DNA from 3 places in the Pseudomonas sp. LBUM1640 genome. Region 2 is predicted to be linked to each of the others. Evidence: predicted binding sites of a transcription regulator. Region 2 holds the regulator's gene; each other region holds the start of a gene.
What was found. The regulator FliA, encoded in region 2, starts transcription of late flagellar genes. The targets are predictions, from matches to a motif close to CTAAAGTTTNNNNNNNNNNNGCCGNTAA.

Region 1 (3,261 bases), 2.5 Mb from region 2:
CCCAGTTGCCGAAGTCGCCCTGGCCCGCATAGGGCTTGGCGTCGGTGTGGCCGCTGATGCTGATCTTGTTCGGCACCGCCTTGATGGTGTCGGCCATGGCCAGCAGGATGTCTTCAAAGTACGGCTTCAAGCGCGCGCTGCCGGAATCGAACATCGGCCGGTTGGCGGCGTCGGTGATCTGGATGCGCAGGCCTTCGGGGGTGATTTCGAAGGAAATCTGGTCCTTGAACTTCAGCAGCTGCGGGTTCTCTTCAACCTTGGTCTGCAACTCCTGCAGCAACAGTTCCAGGCGTTCCTGCTCGACCTGCTCGGCCATGGCCTCGACGGTGTCGCGCTCGATCGGGATTTTTTCCTGCGGCGCTTCGGTCTTGACCTCGGGGTTGATGGTGCGCTCAGGCGCCAGCTGCGGCGAACCGCCCAGGTCGATTACAAACGGCGTGCCACTTTCCGAAAAGCCAATCGGGTCTTTGAAGTAACCGGCAATGGCGATCTTCTGTTCGGGTGTGGCGGTCGACATCAGCCACAGCACCAGGAAGAACGCCATCATCGCCGTCGCAAAGTCGGCGAAGGCGATTTTCCAGGCGCCGCCATGGTGCCCCGCAGCGAAGCGCTTGACGCGCTTGATGATTATCGGCTGGTTGTTTTCCATGACTTAGCGACCGCGAACCGCTTGTTCCAGCTCGGCAAAACTTGGCCGGTGCTTGGGGTACAGCACCTTGCGACCGAACTCTACTGCCAGCGAAGGCGGCATGCCGGAAGCGGAAGCAACCAGGCTGGCCTTGATCGACTCGTACAGGTTGATTTCTTCCTTGGCATCGTGGGCCAGGGACGTGGCCAGCGGGCCGAAGAAGCCGTAAGCCGCAAGAATACCGAAGAACGTACCCACCAGCGCCGCACCTACGTGCATGCCGATGGCCGCCTGGTCACCCTCGCCCAACGAGGCCATGGTCACCACGATACCGAGTACCGCCGCGACGATACCAAAGCCGGGCATGCCGTCGGCGATGCCGGTCACGGCGTGCGAGGGGTGTTCCAGCTCTTCTTTAAGGCTGAACAGCTCCATGTCGAACAAGCCTTCCAGCTCGTGCGGCGCCATGTTGCCGGAGGACATGATGCGCAGGTAATCACAGATGTAGGCGGTCATGCGCTCATCTTTGAGCACTGCCGGGTACTTGGCGAAAATCGGGCTGGCGGCGGCGTCTTCAATGTCGCCTTCGATGGCCATCATGCCTTCGCGGCGGCTCTTGTTGAGGATCTCGTAGATCAACCCCAGCACTTCCAAATAGAAGGTGTGGGAGAAGCGCGAGCTGAACATGCCCAACGACTTCTTGATCACGTGCATGGTCATGTAGCCGGGGTTGGCCTGCAAGAATGCGCCAAACGCGGCACCGCCGATAATCAGCACTTCGAAGGGCTGGACCAGCGCGGCAATTTTACCGTGGGACAGGACGTACCCACCGAGCACACTTGCGAAGACGACAATGATGCCGATAATTTTAGCCATAGGAGATGGGTACTTGCGCCGTCGGGTTCATGGACATATTGGGTGAAGCTGAAAACTCTTGTTCTACTTATCGGCAAAACTGCGCCAGACTATAGCCCGTTAAGGCGAAAAGCCAATTCGGCCCGTTCCGGGCGTGTTGAACGCAAGTGATGATCGCGCCCCAATCATGGCTATTGAAACGACAGTCCCAAGTACCAAACCCACCACACTCGCCGCTTGGATCAAGCGCCTGGACGAGGTGCTGCTGCCCGTTCCCCAGGCCAGCCACGAGCGCGTGTGCAAAGCCATTCGCGATAGCCGCAGTTCGTTGCGAGATATTGCCGAGCTAATGCAAAACAGCCCGGCGCTGGTGCTCAGCGTCATGCGCGAGGCCAACAGCCACACGCATGGCAGCATGGCCGAACCGGCGGAAAATCTCGAAGTGGCGCTCAACCGCCTGGGCCTCAAGCGCGCCGAGGAATTGTTGGTGCGCCTGCCCTCGGTGCCGGAAAAAGACATCCCGGTGGCCTTGCGCCAATTGCTGCTGGTGAGCCAACACGCTTCCCAGCAAGCCAGCGGTTTGTTCGCCAGCCGCCTCGCGCGGCTGTGGCAAGACATTCACTGGGGCAGCCTGTTGTTTCTGTCGCCACTGTGGCCGATGGCCATCGCCTACCCCAAGCTCCTGGAAGAGTGGGAATTGCGCGTGATCCACAAAGGCGAGTCGGCGCGCAAGGTCGAGCAGGAGCTGTTCGGTGTGCGCTTGCTGGACGTGTGCCTGAGCTTGACCGAAACCTGGCACCTGCCGATCTGGGTCTCCCAGGGCTACAAACTGCTGCTGACCGAGCAGCGTTTGCTGGTCAAGGCGCTGCACATCGCCCGCGAAGATGACGCCCTGCGCCACCAGCAATTGCTCGACGCCGAACCCAACCTGCGCCGCTGGCTGAACCAGCCGGCCAACACCGTGCTGCTGGCCAACGGCCTGGCGATGTCGGCCCAGGAATCCTGGACCTGCCCGCACACCGAGCGCTGGCAGTACCTCACCGCGCTGTACCTGCAAGAGCCGCTGAGTGATGTGCAGCAACAGGTTCACCAGCAAGCGGTGAACAGCGCACGCACCACCTTGATGCCTGACCTCTGGCACCCGGCGCTGTCGCTGATCTGGCCGTGGCATGTGCAAAAGATCCACCGCGGCCTGTTGCCGGCACCGCCGCCCACCGCCGAATCATTGGCCGTGTGGCGTAAGCGCTGCACCGAGCTGCTGGTAGAGCCGAGCCGCTTTGCCAACGCCATGCACCTGACGACGTGCGCCAGGGAAGCCTTGGTCGCCAGCGGCATGCAGCGAGTCTTGCTGTTCATGGCCGACCGCGCCTTGAGCACCCTGCGCGTGCATCAAGCCGACGGCTTGCCCAAAGATGCCGCCAACCTGAGCCTGGATGTGGTCAACAGCACGCTGCTGCAGCGCCTGCTGGAAAAGTCTGCCCAAGTGCGCCTCACGCCGGACAATCATGCGCAGTTCTCGGCATTGCTGCCGCCGATCCTGCGTCGCCTGTTCACCGGCGAACACCTGTTGCTGCGCTCCCTGAGCTGCAACGGCAAGGTGGTGATGCTGATGGTCGCCGACCAGGGCGGCGGGCCGTTCTCGGAAACCACCGTGCAAGCCTTCGGCAAAACCGCTCAATGCATCGAGAAAGCCCTGCACAGCTTTACCAACCGCAGCGCTTGATGCTTGCGCTACAATCGCCCTCTTTTATCGCCAACATTTGTGCCCAGGAGACCTC
Region 2 (3,261 bases):
TTTACAGTGTGAAAACCGCGAAAAATTGCATTGAGCAGGTTCGCATCATCCGGGCGGCTTTCCAGCTCGACCAGTTGTTCGGACAGTTGCTCTAAAATTTCGCCGGCCTCTACAAGGAAATCCTGAAGGATTTCTTCATCGGCGCCGAAGCTCATGTGGGTGCTCCTTAGAAGCCTAAACTGGATAACAGGTCATCTACGTCATCCTGACCTGACATAACGTCTTCACGTTTATCGGCATGAATCTGCGGACCTTCACCCTTGGCGAGATGTTTTTGTGGATCTTTTTCCGAGAGGATCGCTTCGCGGTCATGTTCGATGCCGGCAAAACGATCAACTTGGCCGGCCATGAGCACCAATTTGAGCAGGTTGCTTTCCACTTCGGTGACCAGTTGGGTCACGCGCTTGATCACTTGACCGGTGAGGTCCTGGTAATCCTGGGCGAGCAGAATGTCATTGAGGTTGCTGGCAACCGTGCGGTTTTCCTGCTCGCTGCGCGACAAAAACCCGTCGACCCGACGCGCCAGTTCACGAAATTCTTCCGCGCCCACTTCCCGACGCATGAAGCGACCCCAGTCAACGCTCAGAGCCTGAGCTTCGGTGGCCATGCCATTGACCAAGGGCGTTGCGTTTTCCACCAGGTCCATGGTGCGGTTGGCCGCCGCCTCAGTCAGCCTGACCACGTAGGACAGGCGTTCGGTGGCATCGGTGATTTGCGAAATTTCTTCGGCCTGGGGCATATGCGGGTCAATCTGGAAATTGACGATCGCACTGTGCAGCTCGCGTGTGAGCTTGCCCACTTCCTGGTACAGGCCGCGGTCACGGGTCTGGTTGAGCTCATGGATTAACTGCACCGCGTCGCCGAACTGGCCTTTTTCAAGGCTTTCGACCAACTGGTGAGCATGCTTTTTCAGGGTCGATTCAAAATCGGCCTGCGATGATTCTTTATGCTCCATAGCTCCCCCGTGGCAGCATCAATGACCGATGCGTTCGAAGATTTTTTCGATCTTCTCTTTCAAGGCCAGTGCAGTGAATGGCTTGACCACGTAACCGTTAACCCCAGCTTGGGCGGCTTCGATGATCTGTTCACGCTTGGCTTCGGCGGTCACCATCAACACAGGCAAGCTGCGCAGCTTTTCATCGGCGCGCACGTGACGCAGCAAATCGATGCCGGTCATGCCCGGCATGTTCCAGTCGGTTACCAGAAAGTCGATGCTCCCGCTGTTGAGGATCGGAATCGCCGTAATGCCGTCATCCGCCTCGACCGTGTTGGTGAACCCAAGGTCACGCAACAGGTTTTTTATGATCCGCCGCATCGTTGAGAAGTCATCAACGATGAGGATTTTCATGTTCTTGTCCAATTCGACCTCCAAGCAGTCTTAAACGCGCCCAGCACCTGGACGCGCCATTTCAATCAACAGGCGTTACACAAAAAGGACTGCCCAGGGCACCACGGTACGAACCCGCGAAGGCGTGAAGCCTTCGCGGTAGCGTCTGCAGTGTCCCCACACTGCCTGTCAGCGCGCGCGCCACTCTCCCAATCGCCCCCGCAAGCGGGCTGCGCACTGGCTGTGCAACTGGCTGACACGTGATTCGCTGACCCCCAGGACCTCACCGATTTCCTTGAGGTTCAGCTCTTCGTCGTAGTACAGCGCCAACACCAGCCGTTCACGCTCCGGCAAATTGGCAATCGCTTCCGCCAACGCACTCTGGAAACGTTCATCTTCCAGATCGCGCGACGGCTCGAGATGTGCACTCGCGCCGTCCTCGTGCAGCCCTTCGTGTTCGCCGTCCTGCAACAGGTCGTCGAAACTGAACAGGCGGCTGCCCAAGGTATCGTTCAAAATCCCGTAGTAATCGTCGAGACTCAATTGGAGTTCGGCCGCAACTTCATGATCTTTAGCGTCACGACCGGTTTTTGCTTCAATTGCGCGAATTGCGTCACTGACCATTCGCGTGTTGCGGTGTACCGAACGCGGCGCCCAATCCCCTTTACGCACCTCATCGAGCATCGCGCCACGAATGCGGATACCCGCATACGTCTCGAAACTCGCACCTTTGCTCGCGTCGTATTTGGTCGACACTTCGAGCAAACCGATCATGCCGGCCTGGATCAGGTCTTCGACCTGCACGCTGGCTGGCAGGCGTGCCAGCAGGTGGTAGGCAATGCGCTTGACCAGGGGCGCGTAGCGCTCGATCAATTCGCCTTGGCTGTCACGTGCCGACTTTTTGTAAAGGTTGTAGCCGCTGGATGTCATAGCACCGGTCCTGCGCTCGTCTGATGCACCAATCGCTCGACGAAAAACTCCAGATGCCCCCGAGGGTTGGCAGGCAACGGCCAAGTATCGACCTTCTGGGCAATAGCCTTGAACGCCAGTGCGCATTTCGAACGAGGGAACGCTTCGTAGACTGCACGCTGCTTTTGCACAGCCTTGCGTACGCACTCGTCATAGGGAACTGCGCCAACGTATTGTAAGGCGACATCGAGGAAGCGATCCGTGACCTTGGTCAACTTGGCGAACAGGTTTCGCCCTTCCTGCGGGCTTTGGGCCATGTTGGCCAGCACGCGGAAGCGGTTCATGCCGTAGTCACGGTTAAGCAGTTTGATCAGCGCGTACGCGTCGGTGATCGAGGTGGGTTCGTCGCAGACCACCAGCAGCACTTCTTGCGCTGCGCGTACGAAGCTGACCACGGACTCGCCGATGCCGGCGGCGGTGTCGATCACCAGCACGTCGAGGTTGTCGCCGATATCGCTGAAGGCCTGGATCAGGCCGGCATGCTGCGCCGGGCTCAGGTGCACCATGCTCTGGGTGCCCGAGGCGGCCGGCACGATGCGAATGCCACCGGGGCCTTGCAGCAGCACATCGCGCAGCTCGCAGCGGCCTTCAATCACATCGGCAAGGGTGTGTTTGGGTGTCAGCCCCAGCAAAACGTCGACGTTCGCCAGGCCCAGGTCAGCATCCAGCAGCATGACGCGACGGCCAAGCTCTGCCAGGGCCAGGGACAAATTCACTGACACGTTAGTTTTTCCGACGCCACCTTTGCCGCCGGTCACCGCGATCACCTGTACGGGATGCATGCTGCCCATTTTATTTCTTTACCTTGTCTTGCTTAGACGCAGGCTACATGGCTTGGCCGCGTGAATCGCTTGCAGACCATCGATGTAGATACATTTCACGGCGCTCATCCTGCCCTCACCCCACCCGTTTTGCGGGGTTGTGGTAAAGGTCGGCGAACATATCGGCCATCGCTTCCTCGCTAG
Region 3 (3,261 bases), 1.9 Mb from region 2:
GTTGATGTGGGCGCCCAGCCGAACCTGGCGATGTTCGACCGCGTCGAGATCGTGCGCGGCGCCACGGGCCTGGTCACCGGTGCCGGCAACCCTTCGGCGGCCATCAACCTGATCCGCAAACGGCCACTGGATGAGCAGAAAGTCACCCTGACCGGCGCCGCCGGCAGCTGGGACGACTACCGTGGCGAGCTGGATGCCTCCAGCCCACTCAACGACAGTGGCACCTGGCGCGGCCGGGTCGTCACCTCCTACCGTGACGCGAACAGCTTCATCGACAAAGCCAAGGAAGATCACGGCCTGTTCTACGCTGTCACCGAAGCTGACCTGAGTGAAGACACGACGCTGACGCTCGGTTTTTCCAACCAGAAGGACAAGACCAATTACTTCTGGGGTGCTTCGATGGTCGGCCAGGATGGCCATCACCTGGACCTGCCGCGCGCCTACAACCCTGGCACGCGCTGGGAGAACAAGGACCAGGAGATCAACACCGTATTCGCCGAACTGCGCCAACGCCTGGCCAACGACTGGAGCCTGCAGGTCAACGCCAACTACGCCGAACAGAACGCGTTGTTCTCGGGCTCCTACCAGTCGCGCTGGGTCAACAACACACCGGCGCGCACGGTCTACCAGGCCGCCTACGATGAAAATCAGGCGGGCGTCGATGCCTTCGCCAGCGGCCCGTTCCAGGCGTTCGGGCGCACCCACGAACTGGTGGTAGGCGCCAGCAAGCGCATCTACGACATGACCACCCACAATTACAGCCCGTACGACATGAACTGGCCCCTCACGGCGGGCAAACCGGATTTCGTCCACACCAACAACCAGCGCGAAGTCACCACTCAAGAAGGCGTCTACGTGACCACCCGCCTGAGCCTGGCCGACCCGCTGAAGCTGATTCTCGGCGGGCGCCTGGACTGGTACGACTACGACAACCGGGATGGCGACGGCGACTACCATGTCACCCGCAACCTCACCCGCTACGCCGGCCTGATCTACGAACTGGACGAGCATCACTCGGTGTACGTCAGCTACAGCGACATTTTCACACCGCAGAGTGCAAAGGATGCGTCCGCCACCCCGCTCAAACCGATTGTCGGCAAAAACTATGAGGTTGGCATCAAGGGTGAATACCTCGGCGGCGCGCTGAATGCGAGCGTGGCGCTGTTCCGCGTCGACCAGGAAAACCGCGCCGTGAACGTGGTCGTGCCAAACTGCCCGCAAGCCTCGTGCAATGAAGCCTCCGGCGAGATTCGCAGCCAGGGTATCGACTTCGAACTGCAAGGCGCGCTCACCGAAAACTGGCAGGTCGGCGGTGGCTACACCTATGCGCGTACGCACACCATCAAGGATGACGCCAACCCGCAGTTGGTCAACAAACAGTTCGACACCGACACACCCGAGCATCTGTTCAAGTTGACCACCCGCTATAACTTCCAAGGCCCACTGGAAAAGCTCCGCGTTGGCGGCAACATTTCCTGGCAGAGCCGCCTGTACAACGACCTAAAAGTGGCGGATGGCAGCACGTACCGGCTACAACAGGGCAGCTACGCCGTCACCGACCTGATGGCCGGCTACCGGGTCAGCCAGCACCTGGACCTGCAGCTCAACGCCAACAATATCTTCGACCGTCGCTATTACTCGACCATCGCCAACTCGGTCAGCTACGGCGGCGATGCCTACGGCAACCCACGCAACATGATGCTCACCGCCAAGTACAGCTTCTGATCAACCTTGCAGCCTCGGCTATCCATTCGGATAGCCGTTCTTAAAGTCCCGCTCAGGAATGCCGATAACGCTATGGCGTCCCTGAATCTGAAAAAAATCGAACACCTGCTTCACTCCACGGGCGGCCCGCGTGGCACGCCGCATGCTTAGCAGTTACCGGATCGACCACATGGAGTAAGAGTGAATGCCGACCCGCACGCGTTTTTTCGAGCATTACCGCAAGGCTGACCGCATCATGTTGGCGCTGGTCTGGCTGATGTTTCTGTTCTCCGTAGGCCTGGCGTTCTGGCACGACACATTGCTGCAGGCCGTGATCATCGGCGGCGGCACCAGTGTGGTGCTGACGGCACTCTATCGCGCTCTCGGCGGCACCCGCCTGATGCGCTGCTTATTAGGTGCCGGCTTGATGGTGATGGCAGCCCTGCACATCAACCAGGCGCAGGGCGTGATCGAATCACACTTCGGCATTTTTGCGCTGCTGGCGGTGTTGACGTTCTACCGCGACTGGCTGCCGATCCTGGTTGCGGCAGCAACGATCGCCGTGCACCACGTGGTCTTCCATGCGCTACAACATCAAGGCTTCCCAGTGTTTGTGATGGCACACCACGGCGGCTGGAGCATGGTATTCGTCCACGCCTTCTACGTGGTGATGGAAACCATCGCCCTGCTCTACCTGGCCATTCACAGCCAGCGCGAAGCGGTCGAGAGCCAGGAAATGCTCGAGAAGATGCTCGCCGTGACCACCCAGCTCACCGTCGAAACCGCCCAAGGTGAAGGCAAGGTGCACGTGTCCCTGGCCAAGCGTTTTGACCACTTCCTGCAGCAAATCACCCACCTGATCGACGGCGTCGCCCGCGACTCCCACGGCCTCGGCCAACTCGGCCAGGAACTGGCCAGCGCCAGCGGCACCCTGGAAAAAGGGGCACGCCATCAGTTGGCCGAAATCACCCAAATGACCGGCTCGATGCAGCGCATGGAAGACGCCATGGGCCACATCACCGTGCACGTCGAACAGGCCGTCGAGCACGCAGGCCAGGCCAGTAAACAAATCGTGCGCGGCCAGGAAAGCGTCGGCCGCGCCCAGCATGAAATCAGCCAATTGGCCTCACGCATCAACGGCACTAACGAAACCGTGCAAGGCCTGGCGGTGCAGGCGGAACAGATCGGTTCGGTACTCGAAGTGATCAGCAGCATCGCCAACCAGACCAACCTGCTCGCCCTCAACGCCGCCATCGAAGCCGCCCGCGCCGGCGAACAAGGCCGAGGCTTTGCCGTGGTCGCCGACGAAGTGCGCAGCCTGGCCCAGCGTACGGCGGTCTCCACCCAGGAAATCAAACAAATCATCGAAGGCTTGCAGCACGGCAGCCGTCAAGCCGTCGAGGCCATGCACGACAGCCAGCAAGGCGTGGAGCGTTGCGTGCAAGACAGCCAAGTGGCAGTGGAAATGCTGCAGGCGGTGGGCGCCGATATTGCGCACATCGACGCGTTGAATGGGCGGATTGTGACGACCACCCGCGAGCAATCCACGGCGAACCT

Region 1: the regulator FliA is predicted to act here: its motif matches at 1,572-1,599, upstream of motA (flagellar motor stator protein MotA).
Region 3: the regulator FliA is predicted to act here: its motif matches at 1,766-1,793, upstream of ACA065_RS13955 (methyl-accepting chemotaxis protein).

What each region holds. Positions count from the first base shown of each region.
Region 1 covers NZ_CP166816.1:599,510-602,770, reverse strand. Annotated here, with positions in the region: gene motB (flagellar motor protein MotB) at 1-649, opposite strand, end outside; gene motA (flagellar motor stator protein MotA) at 653-1,504, opposite strand; gene ACA065_RS02580 (HDOD domain-containing protein) at 1,671-3,206, shown strand.
Region 2 covers NZ_CP166816.1:4,948,250-4,951,510, forward strand. Annotated here, with positions in the region: gene ACA065_RS21700 (chemotaxis protein CheA) at 1-155, opposite strand, end outside; gene ACA065_RS21705 (protein phosphatase CheZ) at 167-955, opposite strand; gene ACA065_RS21710 (chemotaxis response regulator CheY) at 974-1,348, opposite strand; gene fliA (RNA polymerase sigma factor FliA) at 1,517-2,257, opposite strand; gene fleN (flagellar synthesis regulator FleN) at 2,254-3,087, opposite strand; gene flhF (flagellar biosynthesis GTPase FlhF) at 3,194-3,261, opposite strand, start outside.
Region 3 covers NZ_CP166816.1:3,088,027-3,091,287, reverse strand. Annotated here, with positions in the region: gene ACA065_RS13960 (TonB-dependent siderophore receptor) at 1-1,725, shown strand, start outside; gene ACA065_RS13955 (methyl-accepting chemotaxis protein) at 1,910-3,261, shown strand, end outside.